One region of the Priestia sp. YIM B13491 genome, then DNA from elsewhere that is predicted to be linked to it. Evidence: a T-box and tRNA genes for the amino acid it is inferred to sense, from the RefSeq annotation. Region 1 holds a T-box; the other holds one or more tRNA genes.

Region 1 (10,672 bases):
GTAATAATAAAGTAAATAAGGCCGCCTACTGCTGCTCCTATAATCGTAATAACAGTGGCAGAGAATCGTCCTGGCGTTGTAAACAGACCAATCACTGCTGCAACAATTTTTACGCTGATTCCCATAATCGCAACAAAAATGAGAATAAGCACAGATCGTTTTATAAACTCACTGTAGTTATATTTTGCGTGTTTTTGAATAAGCGCAAACATATAAACAAGAGATACGATATAGCCTAGTGCTGTCGCTAAAACTGAACCAATCTCGTGGAACATAAGAATAAATGGAACGTTCACGACAATTTTCACAATCAATCCAAATAATAGACTTAAAACAGCATATTTTTGTTTGTTGATTCCTTGTAAAATAGCTCCATTAACCGTAAAAAATGAGAACAATAAAGCTACCGGTGCATAGTAAAGTAAGACATTTCCACCCGCATCCGATGCATCTGTTCCAAAGAAAAACGTATAGGCTGGGCCAGCTAAAGCCATTAATCCTACAGATGCTGGCAGTACAAGAAACATAATCGTTTGATATGTTTGATCAATTTGCTTTTGCAGTACGTTATAATCTTTATTCACAAAGGAACGTGTAATCGTTGGTACAAGAGTCAAACCGAACGCCGTAGCTAATGAAACGGGAATCATGACAAGCTTTGGAACATAAGACTGAACAATTCCGTTCATTGACTCTGCTATTTCTTTTTGTCCAGCCGCTACCATTGCACGATTAAATGTGAATTGGTCCACATACTGATAAAGTGGAATAGCCAAGCTGACAAAGACATATGGCAATGAATACGTAAGCAGCTCTTTAAAAATGGATACGGTAGAAATACGCGTAGGCGTTACCGTCTGCTCGTTCACCATTTTATCAAGATAAGGCTTTCGTTTTTTCCAGTACCAAATTAATACAGCCAGTCCAGCAAGAGCCCCTACAAAAGCCCCCATCGTAGCAAATCCAACGGCTAATGCAAGACTTCCATGGACAACTTTGATGACGATATAGGTAGAGGCCAATAAAAAGACAACCCGCACAAGCTGTTCAACTACTTGTGAAACAGCTGTTGGTCCCATAGACTGGTGACCTTGGAAAAATCCTCGCATTAAACTCATCATCGGTACTACAATTAACGCAACACTAACCATTCGCATAACCATTACTACATCTTCTAAGGAGTTATTTAAATCAGAACCTCCCAGTGTAATTCTAGACATAACAGGAGCTAACGAATATAAAAGTAAAAATGCAAGTATTCCTGTGACAAGCATTAATTTCATGCCGGCCCGGTACATTCTTCTACTCGTATAGTAATCACCGAGTGCATTATATTTTGATACAAATTTCGATACGGCCATTGGCATACCGGCTGTAGCAATACTTAAATAAATAGCATATTGGTTATATCCGTAACCAAACAGTGCTCCCCCTACGGTTCCAACAAGGATCGCAAATGGAAATAAATAAATCATTCCCAAGATTCGGGATACATAGGTGCCAAGCGTCAGCACAAAGGTCCCTCTTAACAATTTTGAATCAGACATACGTTTGCCTCCGATACTTAATGTTACATACTGATAATAATGATAGAATTGAAAAGAAGCAAGTGACAGTATACACTAAGAAAGGTCTTATACTCACTCGCACTCGTCAACAAACTAAAAAACAAAGACTATAGCCCATTTTATCCAATGTTGAGAGATTTGTCAGTGAACAAACTAAAATTTTTTAAGAATAGACAGGTTGGTGAAAGTATGATATATGATGTAGTCGTAATCGGAGGAGGACCTTCTGGTTTGATGGCATCGATTGCAGCTGGTGAGTCAGGTGCAAACGTATTATTAATTGATAAAGGCAATAAACTTGGACGAAAGCTTGCCATTTCTGGAGGCGGACGCTGTAATGTGACAAACCGTCTTCCCATTGATGAACTTATTAAACACATTCCAGGAAACGGCCGCTTTTTATACAGTGCGTTTTCTGTTTTTAATAACGAAGATATCATCTCTTATTTTGAAGGCCTTGGAATTAAATTAAAAGAAGAAGATCACGGACGTATGTTTCCGGTCAGCAATAAAGCGCAATCTGTTGTTGACGCATTAATTAGCGAACTTCACCGTCTTCGTGTGACGATTCGCACAAACACAGCCGTTAAACGCGTAAACTATGAGAACAGCACCGTGAAAGAAGTTGTGCTTCAAAACGGGGAAGCAATCCAAACGAAAAGCGTTGTGATTGCAGTAGGTGGAAAATCAGTACCTCATACAGGTTCGACAGGAGACGGTTATCAATGGGCAAAAGATGCGGGGCATAAAATTACTGAGCTTTACCCAACAGAAGTTCCTATTACATCTAGCGAACACTTTGTTAAAACCAAAACGCTTCAAGGTCTATCGCTTCGCAATGTAGGACTAAGCGTGCTAAATAAAAAAGGCAAGCCTGTCATTACTCATCAAATGGATATGATTTTCACTCACTTTGGCATCTCTGGCCCTGCCGCTCTTCGCTGCAGCCAATATGTTGTTAAAGAGTTAAAGAAACAAAAAAGCAACACTGTTCAAATGTCTCTTGATTTATTTCCTAGCCAAAACGAAGAAGATATTTTTCAGCAATTAGTCAAAACAACAAAAGAAGAGCCGAAAAAAGCAATTAAAAATGTCTTAAAAGGTTTTGTATCTGAACGCTATCTATTGTTTTTACTCGAGCAGGCAGGCATTGATAGCCAAGCGCTAGCAGGACAGCTTCAGCATGAGAAACTGAGAGAATTTGCAAAACTGTGCAAACGATTTGAATTTGCTGTAAACGGCACGCTTTCTTTAGAAAAAGCATTCGTCACAGGAGGCGGCGTATCTGTTAAAGAAATTCACCCAAAAGAAATGTCTTCGAAATTTATGCAAGGCCTTTACTTCTGCGGGGAAATTCTTGATATCCATGGATACACTGGAGGATACAATATCACTTCCGCTCTTGTAACAGGCCGTTTGGCGGGGAGTAATGCAGGAGAATTTGCAACAAGCCTAGCATAATATGCTAGGCTTTATACATAACCATGGCTGAAAAACAGTACACCTGCTCATCACGATCAACATCCACTGTCACCTGGTATTTAATATCAACGACGTCTTCATCCTCTAATTTCCGTAAAAATCGATTCACCGCAAATTCTAAATCTTTTTCATGCTCTTTATCAAACATTTTCACTTGTATCACAGCTTCTACCACCTTGTCCTATCAAATTTGTTTCAATCAGAATGGACTGTTTCTCTTGATGATGGTTTTTGTACGGATTTTCAATCTCTTACTACTTCTATTTTTATGAGGGCTTTTATAGATTTAGTCATCATTTGTTTTCTTGCTATCATTTTAGTCGGATGGCAGAAGTTTCATTCAAAAAAGAGGAACGAAATGAATCCAATCTAAAGGCGAACAAATGGGATACATGAGCTGAACCGCTTGTAACACGGGAGTCGATTTCCTTGCAAGACTTCGCTTTCCGTAGGAGTCTTGCAAGGAAATCAACTGCTAGAAGGAACGAAACAAATAAAACCTATGTTCACCATAACAAAAAAAATGAACCACTAATCAAACATGTTGATCAATGGTTCATTTTTCACTTCAGCTAAGATACTTTTGTCCCAGCCTCTTTTTTATTTATTAACCGTTTTTCCTTCCCACTCTAACATACCGCCAACCATATTTGTTACTTTATATCCTTGTTCTTGAAGGTAGTAACATACGTTTTCACTGCGGCGGCCCGAACGGCAAATGAAAATATATTCTTTGTCTTTATCGAAATGATCCACACTAGCTGGAATATCATTCATACGAATGTGTTTAGCCGTTGGAATCATTCCTTCTGCTACTTCTTCATCTTCACGCACATCAACTAAATGAAGTTCTTCTCCATTTTCAACGCGTTTTTGAAGTTCCTCAGGCGTAATTACTTTTACTTCTTCCATCTTCGTCATTCCTCTCTATTCTTTCATTCAGCTTGCTATCGCTATTGTAGCAAATTCAAATACCTTTATGCCACTAAATAAGAAAAGCTTAAGCAGCAGCCTGCCTGAGCTTTTCCAATCGTAGTTAAAGGTTTGACTAAGCGTCTGATGTCAAACCCGAAAGGCGGACATCAGGCGCTTCGGTCTAGAAGAGAACCCCTGACTGCTCTTTAGTCAGGGGTTCTTTTCTACATCAATACTTAATTAGCTACGATGTTTACTAATTTACCAGGCACAGCAATCACTTTGCGCACTGTCTTACCTTCAATGAACTCTTGAACATCTTCATTAGCCATTGCAATATCTTGAAGCTCTTCACGAGATGCCTCAGCAGGTACATTAACTTTTGCACGTACTTTACCGTTAATTTGAACGACAATTTCCACTTCATCATCTACAAGTTTCGCTTCGTCAAACGCAGGCCAAGCCTCATACGAAATTGTATCTTCGTGACCTAGTTTGCTCCATAATTCCTCAGTCGTATGAGGACAAATTGGTGCTAATAGCTTCACAAATCCTTCTACGTATTGCTTTGGCAGCACGTCAACTTTGTATGCATCATTGATGAATACCATAAGCTGAGAGATACCTGTATTAAAACGGAGGCCTTCGTAATCTTCCGTTACTTTTTTCACCGTTTGGTGATACACGCGTTCAAGCGTAGTGTCATTGCTTTCTTGAACCTTGCTGCTTAATTCACCGTTATCGTCAACAAGTAAGCGCCATACACGATCTAAGAAACGGCGTGCACCATCAAGCCCTTTTGTTGACCAAGCGATTGATGCATCTAAAGGTCCCATAAACATTTCGTAAAGGCGAAGCGTATCTGCACCGTGGCTTTCTACGATTTCGTCTGGGTTTACAACGTTACCTTTTGACTTACTCATTTTTTCGTTGTTTTCTCCAAGAATCATACCTTGGTTAAACAGTTTTTGGAACGGCTCTTTTGTTGGAACTACGCCGATATCATATAAAAACTTATGCCAGAAACGAGCATATAATAAGTGAAGAACAGCGTGTTCAGCTCCACCGATATAAATATCAACCGGCAACCATTCTTTTAATTTATCTGCATCTGCTAACGCTTCACTGTTTGTTGGATCAATGTAGCGTAAGTAATACCAGCAGCTGCCTGCCCATTGAGGCATTGTATTTGTTTCTCGGCGCCCTTTTTTGCCTGTTTCCGGATCTACAACGTTCACCCAGTCATCAATGTTTGCTAACGGAGATTCACCTGTGCCTGACGGTTTGATTTCAGTCGTTTTTGGTAACACAAGCGGAAGCTGATCTTCAGGAACTGCCGTTGTTGTGCCATCTTCCCAGTGAATAACAGGAATTGGTTCACCCCAGTAGCGCTGACGGCTGAATAACCAGTCACGCAGACGGTATGTTACTTGTTTTTCACCTTTTTCATTTGCTTGAAGCCACTGAATCATATTTGAAATTGCTTCTTCTTTATCTAAACCATTTAAGAAGTCTGAATTAACGTGCTCGCCGTCGCCTGTATAAGCTTCTTTTGAAACGTCTCCGCCGGCTACCACTTCTTTAATCGGCAGTTCAAATTTAACCGCAAATTCATAATCACGCTCATCGTGAGCCGGAACAGCCATAATTGCACCGGTGCCATAGCTCATTAGAACATAGTCAGCAATCCAAATTGGCATTCTCTCGCCGTTTACAGGGTTAATTGCATAAGCACCAGTGAATACGCCAGTTTTGTCTTTAGCTAAGTCTGTACGTTCTAAATCGCTTTTGCTTTTAATTTGATCTAAATACGCTTCTACCGCTTCTTTTTGTTCGGCTGTTGTAATTTTTTCTACAAACGGATGTTCAGGTGCTAAAACGGCATACGTTGCCCCAAATAGCGTGTCAGGACGCGTTGTAAACACAGTAAATGTGTCCTCGTATCCATCGATTGTGAAGTGCACGTGAGCTCCTTCAGAGCGGCCAATCCAGTTGCGCTGCATTTCTTTAATACTTTCTGGCCAATCAAGCTCATCTAAATCTTCTAGTAAACGATCTGCATAAGCTGTGATTTTAAGCATCCACTGCTTCATTGGACGACGCTCAACCGGATGTCCCCCACGCTCACTTTTGCCGTCAATAACTTCTTCGTTTGCAAGTACTGTTCCTAGAGCAGGACACCAGTTAACAGCTACTTCATCCACATAAGCTAAGCCGTTTTTATATAGCTGTAAGAAAATCCACTGCGTCCATTTGTAGTAGTTTGGATCAGTTGTATTAATTTCTCGCTCCCAATCGTAAGAGAAACCTAACGATTTGATTTGACGACGGAAATTATTAATGTTAAGTTCAGTGAATTCAGCCGGGTCGTTTCCTGTATCTAATGCATACTGTTCAGCAGGTAATCCGAATGCATCCCATCCCATCGGATGAAGTACATTGTATCCTTGCATACGCTTCATACGAGATAAAATATCCGTTGCTGTATAACCTTCTGGATGCCCAACGTGTAAACCAGCGCCAGATGGATAAGGGAACATATCTAATGCGTAAAATTTACGCTTTCCTTCATCTTCTGTTGTTTTAAATGTTTTATTTTCTTCCCAAACTTTTTGCCATTTTTGTTCGATCTTTTCATGATTAAAAGCCATACATAATCCTCCTTGTACGCTCCAGCTGTATTTAATTAAACTAAAAAACCCCTCATCCCTCAAACAAAGGGACGAGAGGTTGAATAAACTTCCCGCGGTACCACCCAAATTAGCACAATTATGTACTCACTCATTTTCCTTAACGCGGATAGACGGCAAATGTTACTTTACTTCACATTTACAACTCCAAGGTGAGTTCATGAACGCTCGTTTGCTGACTCGCACCACCCGTCAGCTCTCTTAGCTCGCTTCGTTCACTACTATTCCTTATCATAGTTTTTACATCATACTACCTTGTATTGTAAATAATATGTTCGTAAACTGCAAGTTGTTCAAGGGATTTTGTAAAAGTTTCTGCAATGCAGCACTGCTTTGTTGCTAAATCCTCTCTTTCATTCTTATATATGAACAACTTCTCCCAAAAACATACATCCACGGCCAAACAAAAAAGGGATTGAGACATAATTAAATCAAGCCAATTTAAAGACGAACAAATAGGATAAATGCGCTAGTATGAATCTCTTGGTTACACCACTGTTGATTTCCGTGCAAGACTTCGCTTTCCGCTGGCAGCCGATGAGCCTCCTCGTTGCTTACACTCGTGCGGGGTCTCACCTATTTCAGGAGTCTTTGTCTTGCCCTCCACTCCGCAGCTAGAAGCACCTAAACAAATGAAATCTACGTTCACCATAAACATGAAAAGATCCGAACGATTCATCGTTCGGATCTTCCTTCAACTAAAATACTTTTATCCCAGTCCCTGCTTTCTTTAGCTGCTATTATTAAATGCCAAATCCAAAAGAAAACAGGATGATCGCAAGTACAAGACCAACAAGCGGAACAATCACAGTCATTGCTGCAACTGATCCATACGCATCTTTATGAGTTTCTCCGCAAATAGAATTAATAGTTGTAACGACATAACCATTATGAGGCAAGGAATCTAATACTCCAGAAGAAATAGCTACTACGCGATGGAGAGCTTCTGGATTTACACCAGCATCTAGATAGTGAGGGGCTAAAATTGGCAAAGCAATCGCCTGACCTCCTGAAGCCGAACCTGTCATTCCCGCGATAACACTCACGGCAATAGCTCCCCCAATCAGCGGACTTCCTGGAATATGCGTCATCGCATCTACAGCCACTCCAAATGCGGGAACAGCCTTAGCAACCCCTCCAAAACCTACGACAGCAGCTGTATTCCCAATAGCAATTAACGCACCCAGCGTTCCTTCTGAAGCTGCATTCCAAAATCCTTTAAAATGCTTTCGGTTCACAATATAAGTGACAATGATCCCGCTTAAAAGTGCAACAATCAGCGCAGATTGCTGAAGTGGCTTATGAAGTGCAAAAGAAATAATGAGCACGACCACAAGCGGAAGCAAACTTAATAACGGATTAGGAAGAGACTGATTTTCCGTTACTGCTGGATCTTTCTCGCGTGATATAAAACGCTCTCCGTTTTTAACTGCTTTTGAAATCAAGCGCTTTAACCACCAGTAGCCGAATACAGCCATCACTACTGCTACAACTAAACTAACTTCCCATCCTGCATACGGACTAGTCTTCAAATATTCAATTGGAATCCAGTTTTGGATTTCAGGCGATCCAGCCGAGGTCATCGTAAACGTAACGGAACCGAATGCTAAAGCAGCAGGAATAAACCGCCTCGGCAAATCGGCTTGTTTGAATAAGCTTAAAGCCATTGGATAGACAGAAAATGCTACTACAAACAGACTGACTCCTCCGTATGTTAAGACCGCACAGGCAAGTACAATTGCCAACACTGCTCTTTTCATTCCTAGTTTACTGACAATCCAGCGAGAAACACTATCAGCGGCCCCGCTGTCTTCCATCACTTTTCCAAAAACGGCGCCCAATAGAAACATTAAATACCAAGAAGCAATAAATCCTGTGAAACCAGACATGTAATTTCCAACAAAATTTGCTTCTCCTTCTTTCACCAGCTGTGGAAATAAAGGCATTCCGCTTGTTAACGCAACAACTAAAGCACTGAGCGGACCTGCTATAAATAAATTCATGCCTCTCATCGTTAATACAATGAGCAGCAATAATCCTCCAATTAATCCAATCATACTAAGCATGTTTAGCCCCCCATGAAGTCATATAATCAGAAAACGCTTACATTTTTACAGGTATATACTCCTTCCTTTGCTTGTCACGACCCTTACTATATTATTAAAGGAATACTGAAGACATTCCTACGTTTATTAAGCCATCAAAAATAAAACCATCTCTATTTATTTAGAGATGGTTAATGAACGCTGACGTTTTTCTTTTAATTTATAATCGTATATCCATGTTGTACACATGCTGAATAACAATAGAGCAATTAATAAATAGCACAGCGTAGACATATTAAACGCATCGAAAATAACGCCTCCAAAGAGAGGACCAATCATTTTACCTGCAGTAGCCATGCTGTTAACTACACCTTGATAAAATCCTTCTTTTCCAGATGGAGCCAACTGACTTGCAACAGCCGGAATGGCTGGCCAAACGAACATTTCTCCAATTGTTAACACAATCATTGCTGTTAAGAACTGCGGAAATGTTGTAGCATTCACCACGATAACAAAAGAAGCCACAAAAATAACCGTTCCAATTAGGACCTGTACTTTTAATGTTTTTGCTACTTTTTGAATGATGGGTACAATCAAAGGCTGACCGACTACAATTAAAATCCCGTTAATCGTCCAAAGCAAACTGTAGCTAGAAAGAGGTATATTCAGCTCACGCGTATGCGTAGCAATCGTTGTTTGCCACTGAACATACGCCACCCAGCATAAGACATACCCCGTACATAAAATAAGAAGAGCAGTCAGCTTCGTTTTATGCCCAATGCTCCCTGCTTCATTAAGGACATTCGTTTGTCCAACGGTAACCGAAATATGACGATATGAAAAAATAGCAATAAGCAGAAAAATAACGTATAAAATTGTATTAGCTAAGAAAATATACGTAAATGAATAAGACGCTACAATGCCCCCTACCGCGGCGCCAATAGCTACTCCTGCATTTTGAGCAACGTACATCGCATTAAATGCTTTTCTTCCGCCTTGTGGCCAAACGGACCCTGCCATTGCATACATAGACGGAAACACAATACCAGATCCAAACCCTACAACAACCAAGAGAACAACGTATGTAGGCCAACCATGGAAAAACACGAGTCCCACTAATGCAATAAGAGTAATAATAATTCCTGATAAAATGGATTTATATCCTCCGATTTTGTCAAAAAGCGTTCCTCCAAGCAAATTTCCTACTACGCTTGCCGCAGAATTCAGCATAAGAACCACTCCTGCGACGGATAACGACTTTCCTAAATGTTCATTTATATAAATTGTATTGAGAGGCCATAAAAATGAAGCTCCCGTTACGTTTACAAGCATACCAATAATCAAAAACCAAAGTGATTTGGGCATTGATCTCCCCCCTATCTATTCGAATGCCAACGTACATTCTAGTCTTTTCTTAAAGGGTTCGCAATGCTTTTACATATAGACAATTTATTTGAAATTCGCTGACTATTTAAAAAGGTGATTCCACATGACAATATCATGCAAAACCACCTTTTTATCGCTTATTTTCGCTTCGAACGAACCGGCTGTGCACGCTTGCTGTTTCGTGCTTTTAATTCTTTTACCGGATCAAAATCTTTTCCTAGCTCAATGTCATTGCTGTTGATCCCGTTTTTTGTTTTTTGTTCCGGATTATTTTGATTTGAACGCGTTGCCATAAAATCCTCTCCTTAATGCTGAGTTGTGATCAATTTATTTTGCAGCTGCTGAACTTGCAGGCGCATGCGATATAGCTGCTCTCTTTGCTGTGCATTTGCACTGTGAGAAAACTCTTCAATTTCTTTATAAGCATTTTCTAATTTTTCCTGTGCTTTTGTATATTCAGTGTCGTTATAATGTTCTTGCTTCATGCCTTCCTGCAACTGACCTTGTCCAAAGCGAATAGCATCTTCACACTGTTGCATAAGTTGATCCACTGCTTGACGAGTTGTCATTCTCTATTCCTCCTATT
Region 2 (10,672 bases), on a different contig from region 1:
TCACTGTATTCACTTCCTCGTCTTAACGTCTTAAGATAATAAATGAAGTAAAAAATATGCTGATTGGCTTGAAGATAGCAGCTGATAAATCAGAAGGATTTGGAACATTTAAACCAAGTGCTTTACAGATGCTTACGACCATTCCGATTGCAAGAACTGTATAGAATAGCCAAAGTTCTTTCTTCGCCTTTTTTTGCCGTAGTTTAGGTACTTCAAACCAAATGACGAGCGTGCAAACAATAAGTAACCCCAATACCCCTAGCATACACTAGCTCCTATACATGAATAATTAGTGTTATATTTTCCTGAAAAATAATTACTTATACTGAAGGTGCATTCTTTACTAAAGGTTTGTGAGTTTCTATCCATTGCTAGAACGCCGCTTTTTGTTTTGAATAAACCCTGCAATTAAAAGGAAAAGTGGATATAAGATGCCTACAAGTAAGCTGTAGGGAATCCACGTTTTTGTATCCCAATCCTTTTGATAAGAAACGCTTGGATACACAATAAGGGAAAGGGTAATCATGATGAGTGCGACTGGAAAAGAAAATAGTTTGTAGTCCTTTATATGAAATACATTGGCAAACCCCAAAAGAGTAGCGTAAAAGTAAATGCAAAGTTTAAAAAAGAGAGTAATAAACCACAAAATAGCAATGACTACTTCAATTCCTTGAAGAAAGTTTCCTACATCAATTCTTCTTCCTAATTCATAGCTTGGAAACATGGTGATTTGGGAGTAATAAGGACCAAGTACTAGAATTCCGAGTAAGATTAACGTAACCATCACTAGTCCACCGGCTATATTACCTATATAAAAGGATTGAGTTGCCTTTTTTGTGTCTGGTGTATGAGAAGGGAAAATCATAAGCAGAATGGTATAAGTCAAAGAACTCATGCTTAAAAACGTTAAAACAGCACGAATAAAAGCTTTTGGATGGATTTCGAACACCGGCTGAATATGCTCTATTTTAATTTGAGGGATCATAGACAAAATAAGAAGTCCGAATAATCCGACAAACCAAGGAAATAAAATCTCGGCACTTCGTGCAATAACTTCTATTCCTAGGCGTACTCCTACGATGACCACACCCATAAATGCAATGTGGATGGCTGTAAGCGGCGTGTAGGGAAGAATTTGTGTAGTGAGAAAATTTCCTACATAGTAAAGAACTTGACTGCTGATAAATAAATTGGATAACACAAAAACAACAGAAACGATCTTTCCAAATAGTTTGCCTAAAATTTTTTCGTTCATTTCCATCAGCGTAAGCGTTGGAAACATTTTTCCTAGTGAGGTAAAAAGCAAAACTAAGCCAATTCCTAATGCTACACCAAAGAGTGCGGCAATCCAGGCATCTTGATGAGCATCAGCTGTAATAGCGGCAGGTACAACAATAATTGTGCTTCCGATGCTATACAAAGTTACTAATTTGCGAAACTGCGCAGCTGAAATATTGATTTCATTAAGCAAAATGAGCACATCCTTTTGCCATATACACTAATTAAGTGATCCAACGGAATAATAAGTGACTTAAAGGTTGAAACATTACTTCTACCCAATCAGAAGGGTTGGGTAGAGGCAGCCGAAAGATTTTTGCAAGAGCGATTATGATGCTGATTGTCATGAACACAATAAAAATGTTCCGTTCCTTTTTATGAGAGTGTTGAGGTAATCTTTTTATTTCCATCCATATAATCCCTGCACAAATGATCAAAAAGGAAAGAAACAAGTGCATGCAGTCAACCCCAATACATTTTTTCGTTCAGATAAGCTATTCGTATGATGTCCGCTAAAGAAAGTGATTATACATTTTTGTAAAATATAGAAAGCATTTCAGGAGATAGAAGATATTTTCTAGGGCTCTTAAATGATTGAGGGATTTGTTATGAGGAATATTCACTTAGCTTTAACCTATTGAAGCGTCGTATGAATAAGTAGAAAAATGCCACACTAAAGAGTGAACAAATGGAAAGGAGCACTATGATGAAAAAATTCCCATACAATAAAGATAAACAACAATCGTTTCAAGCAGCACAGCAGGGGCATAAAGAAGCAGTAGATGCATATGAACAGGCAAATGAAGCTAAAAATGATGCATCGTACGGACATGAAGCGAAGCAAGCGATAGGTGAAGTGAATGAAGCCTCTCAGCAAATTGAGAATGCGCTTGAAAATGCTTCTGAAACACAGCGTCAGCGTTTAACAGAGTTTCAGCAAGATATAGAAGATATGGAGAACGACCTTAATCAGTAAAAGAGCCGCTGTTTTACTTAGGCAGGTTCACAATAGAGAGTATAAATTGTAAAAGCAGAAGGTAATGAACTTCTGCTTTTTTTATTGGTAGTGTAAACGTAGGTTTCGTGTATATAATTGCTTCTAGCTGTTGTTTGGAGGGAAAGGCGAAGACTGGCACGGAAATCAACAGTGGTGTAACAAATAATCCATCATTCCATTCTTATTTTAAAAGGTATAGAAGTTAAAAAAGTAAGAATCCTAATAAAAACAGAACGATAAGAATGGAAAGGGATTGTGACAGGAAATATGCTAATAAACATACTAATAATGATTGTCGTATTGTACTTCATATATGTATTCGTAACTGCAGTGGTACTGTTTTATGTCCCTTTGCACAAGGGAAAAGACTTAAAAGTAATGAATACTGAGAATTTTTACGGGAAGAAAGAATCTACAGACCGAGCTATGCTTTTGGAAAACGGTTATTTTTCAGGGCTTGTTCGAATGCAGATGATTCAAGAAGCGAGGCATACAATTGATATTGCGTACTTTTCCATCGGTAAAGGTCGTTCTTCGGATTTACTTATGGGCGCTTTATTCGAAGCTGCGGATCGAGGTATACGTATTCGCGTGCTGTTAGACGGGATCTCTCATGGGCTAAAAGGCAAGAGGAAAAATGTTCTTTATGCCCTAGCTTTCCACAATAATATAGAATTAAAGTACTATGAGCCCTTCACTATTTTTAAACCTTGGACATGGCATAATCGTCTTCACGATAAAATAATAGTAGTCGATGGCCAATTAGGTATTATTGGAGGACGAAACATTGGAGATAAATACTTGGCCAGTCAACCAAATAAAAATTTTGTCTATGACCGTGATGTGCTGATTTATAACACAAAGCAAGAAAGTCATAGTGTCATTCTCTCAATGGAGAAGTATGTAGAGAAATTATGGAATCATCCGTATACACGAAAAGCTTTTCCAAAGCTCAAGAAAACTAAACAATTTCGCGGTCTTTCAGGAAAGAAATTGTTGATAGATCAATACGAAGAGGCCAAAAAAGCAAACGAACCTTTTGTCCATCCTTATATTGTATGGAGAGAAGCAACGATCCCTACAAGAAAGATTTCTTTTATTACAAATCCTATTCAACGAATAAATAAAAGCCCTTTTATATGGAAAACGTTTATTAAGCTTTCCCAACAAGCTGAAAAATCCATTGTTGTTCAAAGCCCTTATATCGTACCAACAAAAGAGATGGAACAGTATATAGATAAGCGAGTAAAACCAAAAGTGCAAAGAATTATTTTAACTAATTCTATTACATCCACTCCAAATGCTATGGCTTTTTCTGCATACTTGGGAGTAAAGAATCGCGTCATAAAAGCTGGTTCGAAGCTTTATGAATATCAAAAGCCTTATTCAATTCACGGGAAATCTGTTGTTTACGATCAGCGTTTAAGTGCAGTTGGTTCTTTTAACCTAGATTCGCGCTCTGCATTTTTAAATACTGAATCCATGGTTATGATAGATAGTGAAGAATTTGCAGCTCAGTTAACAGGAGCTATTGAAGCTAAAATTTCTCACAGTATGCTTGTGGGAGATGAGGGAGAACCTGTGGATGTTAATACGGATTCTCAAAAAAACGTGCCTCCTGTAAAATCTGCACTCCTACATATTCTTTCGGTCTTTACACGATTTTGGAGATATTTTGTATAGTACTTTGTTACAGCAGAGTCTCTAAAAACAAATAGCGGAGATTAAAGAGGACTGCAGCTGGTGAAGGTAATGTGTAAAAAGCTGTGATATGCCTCACAGTTTTTTGAAAACCGCTAGTACTAGTTATGATTCATCAAAAGATCTATTGACGAAATTCCATATATGTTTTATTATGATATAGCGTCGTTAATAAACGAGGTTCTTTTGAAGAAATCATTTCTAGGGGCATAGTTTAAAGGTAGAACTACGGTCTCCAAAACCGTCAGTGTGGGTTCGATTCCTACTGCCCCTGCCACTTTGGAGTTAGCTTTTAATTCACACGCGGGTGTGGCGGAATTGGCAGACGCGCTAGACTTAGGATCTAGTGTCTTATGACGTGGGGGTTCAAGTCCCTTCACCCGCATCTTTACTTTCATATATGCGCGGAAGTAGTTCAGTGGTAGAACACCACCTTGCCAAGGTGGGGGTCGCGAGTTCGAACCTCGTCTTCCGCTTCTTTTCAAAAGCAGTTTGCATGTGCAAGCTGCTTTTTTTGTTGTAGAAATAAAGAGTTTTATTATGCTGTTTGTAATCAGAAATATTTTATTAAAGCAGTACTGCTTATACGTGTTGCTTTCGTGAATATACACACAATATTGGGGTTACATTAAAAGCTAATGAACGATACGTGAAGACATCTAATATGGTTTTTAAGATAGGGGAGAGTCCTATGGAATCTAGTTGGTTTTCGATTATACCGTTTTTAATTGTTATTCCCATAGCTATTTTCACGAAACAAGTGCTGCCAGGGTTGTTTTTAGGCTTATTAGTAGGCGCTTATTTAATTGATCATTCGATTATCGGAGGTGTTGAAAAGCTACTTCACTATGTTGTACAAGCTCTTAGAAATAAAATTAATATAGAAATCGTCGTCTTTTTATACGCGTTTTCAGGGCTTATCGGAATGATTAAGATGGCTGGAGGAGTTAAGGGGTTTGTGGAAACAGCTGCAGAAAGAATTGATACAAGAAAAAAAGCCCTTATTTTAACCTATGTTTCAACCATTGGAACATTCAGTGCTCCCACATTTCGTTTTGTGACGATCGCGCCCATCATGAGAGCGCTGCTGAAAAAAGTGAAAATGACGACAGCAGAGCTAGGGTTTGTTATTGAAACAACTGCTACTCCTGTTATCGTCTTAATTCCTGTGGCAACGGCATTTGTAGGGTATATGGTCTCAATCATTCAAATGGCAATTGATCATCAAGGCATAAAACAAGACGCTTATTCTTTGTTCATTCAAAGCATTCCTTATAACTTCTTTTCGATTGTGATTATTCTAGTAGGGATTTATTTCAGTTTTTTTCATCATTCAACATCTACGGCTCCTATGAAGCTAGAGGAAGAAGACGAAAAAGATTGGCATGATTGTCATCCTTGCGTGTCGAAGGATTTGCCTTCTAAGCCTTGGAATCTGTTAGTACCTTTACTTGTTGTGATTTCACTTACTTTACTTTTAACATGGTGGAGCGGGCATCATAAGAGCCACAGCTTTTTTGAAGCATTTATTAAAGCAGACGTGCTAGAAGCGATGGTAGTAGCTTTAATTATCACTACGTTAATTACCCTCATTTTTTTCTTGTTTCAGCGCTTTACATTACAGAATTTGCTTAATGGTTTTATCACAGGAGGCAATGACTTAATGTCCGTTATTCTGCTGTTATCGGTAGTATGGGGATTATCCGCTGTTACAGAAGACTTAGGTTTTTCAAATTTTGTGACGGCACATTCTAAGTGGATTCCTCAAATGTTTGTCACTCCTTTTATGTTTGTGTTTGGAGCTGCTATTTCTTACTTTATCGGGTCTGCTTGGGGGACATGGGGGATTTTAATGCCGCTTGGCGTATCGCTTGCAAGTTCTGCAGATCTTTCTTTGCCATTAATTATCGGTGCGGTGTTTGCGAGCGGTTCCTTTGGAGCATTTTCTTCACCTTTAAGCGACGATACGAATACCATCGCCAAAATATTAGATTTATCTGTTATTGAATATGCCAAATATAAATTAAAGCCAGCTTTAATTGCAGCGGGAATAACAGTTGCTTTCTATCTTGTTGTATCTTTCTTGTTTTAAATGAGGGAGTAGCTATCTATTCTTCACTTTTCATTTTTTTTAGCTTAACGTATGCATACAGCCCTAGTGATAGGCACACTAGCATGATACAAGTAAGCGGAAATAAGATTGTATTAACAAAATGATCATAAAACCATATATACACGAACATCACCTCGATAATTTTAACGCCATTTTTCTATTTATTAGAGATATATACTATCTGTGCTGCTTCTTCCTATTTTTCAAAAAGGCGATAATCAAAAGCAGTATAGGTATGATAGAAAATAGCGGCATATGTAAAAGAAATCTCGCTACGTGCAGCCCTTCATAAAGGTGTTCTTGAAAATTACTAGCGATTGTAACCGACAGAAATAACACAATGATGCCTAAAGGATACGCTAGACGGGAAGGCGATTTAATTTTAAATAAAGTAGCTGTACTTATTATAGAAGCATAAAACAAGATGCTAACTTTAAAATAAATCCCAATAACCATAGCGAACATAAAAAATACATCTAGACGCTCTAAAAAATCAGCTACTTGGATCGTTTGGACAGTACTCAGAAGAGGGAACTGTGATCTTGTCGTCAAATCAACTCCAAGCACGCTAATGTTAATGATCATCGTAATAATTAGGTTAATTCCGCTTAATCCCGTTGCGCATATCATGGTGACACTCGCTTTTTTGGGATTGCTCAAATAAGGAAGAAGCATGGTAAATACAATAGCTTCCGTGAAAGGAAAATACAGCGTTTCGGTTAAAGCAACTTTTGCAACGGGCAGTACTCCTTCTTTTAATACCGGCTGTAAGTTCTTAAAATCAATTAGTCCTGAGCTAATAATTAAGATGAAGCCTGCCACAGCCAGAAAGTACATAAAAATAAACAGAAGCTCTCCTGACCGGGCTATCGCTTCAATTCCTTTTCGGGTAATATAGATAATGACCAGCATTAATAAGGCATTGGCAATAAATAAAGGCGTATCGGGATAAGCAAAAGTAAGAAGCATCTCTCCGAAATCTCTTAGAACTCGTGATGCATCGTATAAAAAATAAACGATATATACGAATGCAAGAAGCGTTCCCAGTGCCTTACCTAAAATTTTCTGCATATATTCTGTGGGCAGGAGGTCCGGATAGTAGGAATAGAGCTTGTGATAAACTAAAAAGAAGAAAAAACTGCACAGCATTCCAATTAAAATAGCTAGCCATGCATCTTGCTTTGCTCTCATTGCAAGAGGAACTAATAAAGCACTTCCCAGCTCGAATAAAACCATGAGAATAAATAACTGAGTGGCGCTAATTTTTGCTTTTTCCATATAGCCAGAACCTCCTTACCTCATTGTTGTTTTTCTTTTACGCTAGAGAGAAACGATTTATTGCGCAGACCTGTTCGGCGAATGTAAGCTTCTACTTTAACGTCTACATCTAATTTTGGAAAATAAACGTCATCCCATTCTGATTTGAGTTTTTCCCACTGATTAGGCCGCGTGCGTGCTAGTGCTTCTCCAAATCCAAAGATGTCAACTTTGTCTGTCTGAGCTTGTTTAATAGCTGTTTGTAATTCTTTTTTTATTTCTTTACCTGCAGCTTTTTCCATTTTTTTGATTACAGCAGGTTGACGTGTATCAACAGGGACCTCCACTTCTCCAAGATCGCCTTCTACGCGAGTGTGAACGGACGCATAAGGTTTTCCTTTTACCATTTTTACAGATACATCCGTTTTTTGACGAACTGTTTGATAGGCAAGCGCTTCTTTTTTTCCTTTCCAGTCTACATTAATGTCGGTTCCTTGTATTTTATCAAGAATCCAAACGCTGCCTCTGGCTGGACTATTGTACAGCCAGTCGATTAACTTTCCATTTTTAAAAACAGCAATGCCAGAAGCACGAAGGGTAGCTTCTGGTGCGCTTTGCTGGAGGTTATCTAATTTTTCTGCTTGTTGAGGATTTCCAACTAAACGAAAACCCGAGACTAGTGCTTCTCCTCCAGGAGATTCGAGAGATCTCATCACTTCTTGAAAGGAAACCTTTAGATTTTCTCCCCATTTTCTTTGAGTGAACTCCAGCGTTTTCATAATTTTGTTTGCTGGAATTTTATCGACAGGCGTTAGTGCTTTTACCAAATCAGCAGCACTTGACTGGTTGGCGATTACTAAGGAAGTCGTAATTCGAAACTCAGGATCGCGATCAATAGAATCAATGAGAATGTTAATTCCTTCTTCACGCGCTAATTTTTCTCCGATCACGACTAAGTTGGTATGGGCATAATAAAGTCTTCGGGAAATTCTAGCTGAAGCGCGTCTGCTTGCTTCAACTAAATTATCGCCAGAAGCAGAATAGATCGTAACAGGCGGACTTTGGGTACCGCCGCCCCCTTGTAAGCCAGCTACATTTCCCGGGTTAATAATTTGAAAGGTAAGCTCATACCGCCCATCTTTCGTTTTATCAATGCCCATTGCCGATACAAATGCAAGATCCGTTAACTCTTTTTTACTCCAGCAGCTAGTAAGCAATACCATCATTATGGTCATTACCAGTAAAAATAAACTTTTACGTTTCATTTTGATCATCTTCTTCCATTTCCTGGTTAATCATACCTCTTGAAGAAGGAGGCTCAGGCTTTTGATGTTTGCTTTGACGAACTTTGTTATCACTAATTAATTTAGGTCTTCTTCTCATCGTCCACCATGGCAACCGTATCAAAGTATCTTCATTGCTTGCAGGAATAAACGGTGCTAATGGCGTCATATAAGGAACACCAAATGAACGTAAGCTGCACAGATGTCCAACTCCCATTAAAAGAATAAGAATAATACCATAGAAACCGAATGTAGCCGCTCCTAATATAAATAAAAAACGAATTAAACGCGCTGAAATAGCCATATCGAAAGACGGCGTTGCAAAGCTAGCAATAGCTGTAATCGATACGATAATAACCATAGCTGGTGAGACGATCCCCGCTTGAACCGCTGCTTGCCCAATAACAAGAGCTCCGACGATCGATACGGCAGAGCCGATAGCTTTTGGTAAACGAATCCCTGCTTCACGCAAAATTTCAAAGGTGACTTCCATAAAAAAAGCTTCCACAAACGCGGGAAATGGAACGGATTCTCGCTGTGCCGCAAGAGCTACAATAAGCGTCGTGGGTACCATCTCTTGATGAAATGTCGTAACCGCCACATACGTAGCAGGAGCGATAAGTGAAATCATAAACATAAACACCCGCAAAAGACGAATGGACGTCGCAATATCAAAGCGTGCGTAGTAATCTTCAGCCGATTGGAAAAATTGAATGAACAAAGCGGGAGCAATAAGGACAAAAGGAGTTCCGTCCACAAAAATAGCAATTCTTCCTTCTAAAAGGTTACCTGCCACCACGTCAGGTCTTTCTGTATTATAAATAGTTGGAAAAGGAGTGACCGTTTGATCTTCAATTAGCTGCTCAACATAACCTGATTCCAAAATACTATCAATATCAATATTTTTTAATCGCTTTCGAATTTCTTTTACAACTTTATCGTTTGCGATGCCATGAATATACATAAGAGTGACATCCGTTTTAGTTACTCGGCCAATCTTCATCGATTCTAGCCATAAGTCGGGTGTTTTAATAATTCGGCGCACCATGGCTAAGTTTGTGCCAATAGACTCAGTAAAGGCACCTTTTGGTCCCCGCACTACCATTTGGGTAGTAGATTCTGAAATGGCACGCTTTTCACCGCCTTGTGTACTCACGCTGAGTACGCGGTTTATGCCATCGACAATAAGAAGGCTGTCTCCTGACATCAAAGAAGACAGTAAATCATTCCAGTTGTCTCCAAACGATACGTTGCCGATTGTTACGATGTCTTCGGAAATTAACTCTAATGCATTTTTATCATTTAGTTCGTTTTTTTGATTATCTTTCATAAGAGACTGCAGTAAGTAATCTTGGATAGCCTGATTATCTACAATCCCTTCTATGTAGACGATAGCAGCAGCTAAGCTGTTATTGACGCCTATTTTAAAATGACGAATCACAATATCTGAGCTGTTTCCAGTTTTCTCTTTAATGAGGGTAAGGTTCTCAGACAGCAGATTCTTAAGAGAAGAAGCTGCTTGTTCGCTGCTTGTTTGATCTGCCTGAGGGGGAAGCTTATTTTTAGACTTTTGGTTTTTAAAGAATGAAGGCATAAATGAAAGCACCCTTACTATAGTTTTTATTAATTTGACCAAAAACCGTATAATTATGTAATTTTTAACAAAATATCTTTTGCATGATGGTAAATAAAAATGACGAACCTATGAGGTAAGTAATGATTAGGTGAGGAGTAGACATATGAAAATTATTGGAGTTAGCTTACTGCTATTTGGATCTGTGATCGCTCTTTCTGTAGGAATTGATCTTTTTCAAGGAACGAACATACTGCAGGCGCTATACAATGCGTTAAGCCCGTTTCGTGTAATGGAAGTGGCCGAATTATTTGTCCTTTTTTCTCTTTTATTTTTCTTTTTCGCAGAGTCACTTTATCTTGTTTTAAAGAAGCGTCAGCAAAAGCAATAGTAACTTGTGGTGCAAAGAGGTTTTTATATCTTCACTATCGAAACAAGCGTATAGAAAGATAGCTTTGAGATAGGGGAGA

The links. A T-box is a leader RNA that pairs with one kind of tRNA and senses whether it is charged. The one in region 1 lies ahead of leuS (leucine--tRNA ligase), so its partner is inferred to be a tRNA-Leu.
Region 2: it has a tRNA-Leu gene. The T-box ahead of leuS (leucine--tRNA ligase) is inferred to sense a tRNA for this amino acid. The anticodon was not compared.

What each region holds. Positions count from the first base shown of each region.
Region 1 covers NZ_JBHZOR010000001.1:46,180-56,851, reverse strand. Annotated here, with positions in the region: gene ACFX4E_RS00285 (putative polysaccharide biosynthesis protein) at 1-1,547, opposite strand, end outside; gene ACFX4E_RS00280 (BaiN/RdsA family NAD(P)/FAD-dependent oxidoreductase) at 1,758-3,029, shown strand; gene ACFX4E_RS00275 (sporulation protein Cse60) at 3,034-3,213, opposite strand; gene ACFX4E_RS00270 (rhodanese-like domain-containing protein) at 3,651-3,962, opposite strand; gene leuS (leucine--tRNA ligase) at 4,202-6,616, opposite strand; T-box leader at 6,681-6,899, opposite strand; gene ACFX4E_RS00260 (hypothetical protein) at 7,143-7,334, opposite strand; gene ACFX4E_RS00255 (GntP family permease) at 7,399-8,721, opposite strand; gene ACFX4E_RS00250 (MDR family MFS transporter) at 8,878-10,065, opposite strand; gene ACFX4E_RS00245 (hypothetical protein) at 10,224-10,379, opposite strand; gene ACFX4E_RS00240 (YtzC family protein) at 10,392-10,655, opposite strand.
Region 2 covers NZ_JBHZOR010000004.1:377,604-388,275, forward strand. Annotated here, with positions in the region: gene ACFX4E_RS16885 (GerAB/ArcD/ProY family transporter) at 1-4, opposite strand, end outside; gene ACFX4E_RS16890 (hypothetical protein) at 23-265, opposite strand; gene ACFX4E_RS16895 (GerAB/ArcD/ProY family transporter) at 362-1,480, opposite strand; gene ACFX4E_RS16900 (hypothetical protein) at 1,985-2,254, shown strand; gene ACFX4E_RS16905 (phospholipase D-like domain-containing protein) at 2,564-3,958, shown strand; tRNA gene ACFX4E_RS16910 (tRNA-Trp) at 4,180-4,253, shown strand; tRNA gene ACFX4E_RS16915 (tRNA-Leu) at 4,280-4,361, shown strand; tRNA gene ACFX4E_RS16920 (tRNA-Gly) at 4,381-4,452, shown strand; gene ACFX4E_RS16925 (Na+/H+ antiporter NhaC family protein) at 4,668-6,068, shown strand; gene ACFX4E_RS16930 (GerAB/ArcD/ProY family transporter) at 6,267-7,367, opposite strand; gene ACFX4E_RS16935 (Ger(x)C family spore germination protein) at 7,388-8,611, opposite strand; gene ACFX4E_RS16940 (spore germination protein) at 8,601-10,223, opposite strand; gene ACFX4E_RS16945 (YczF family membrane protein) at 10,369-10,593, shown strand.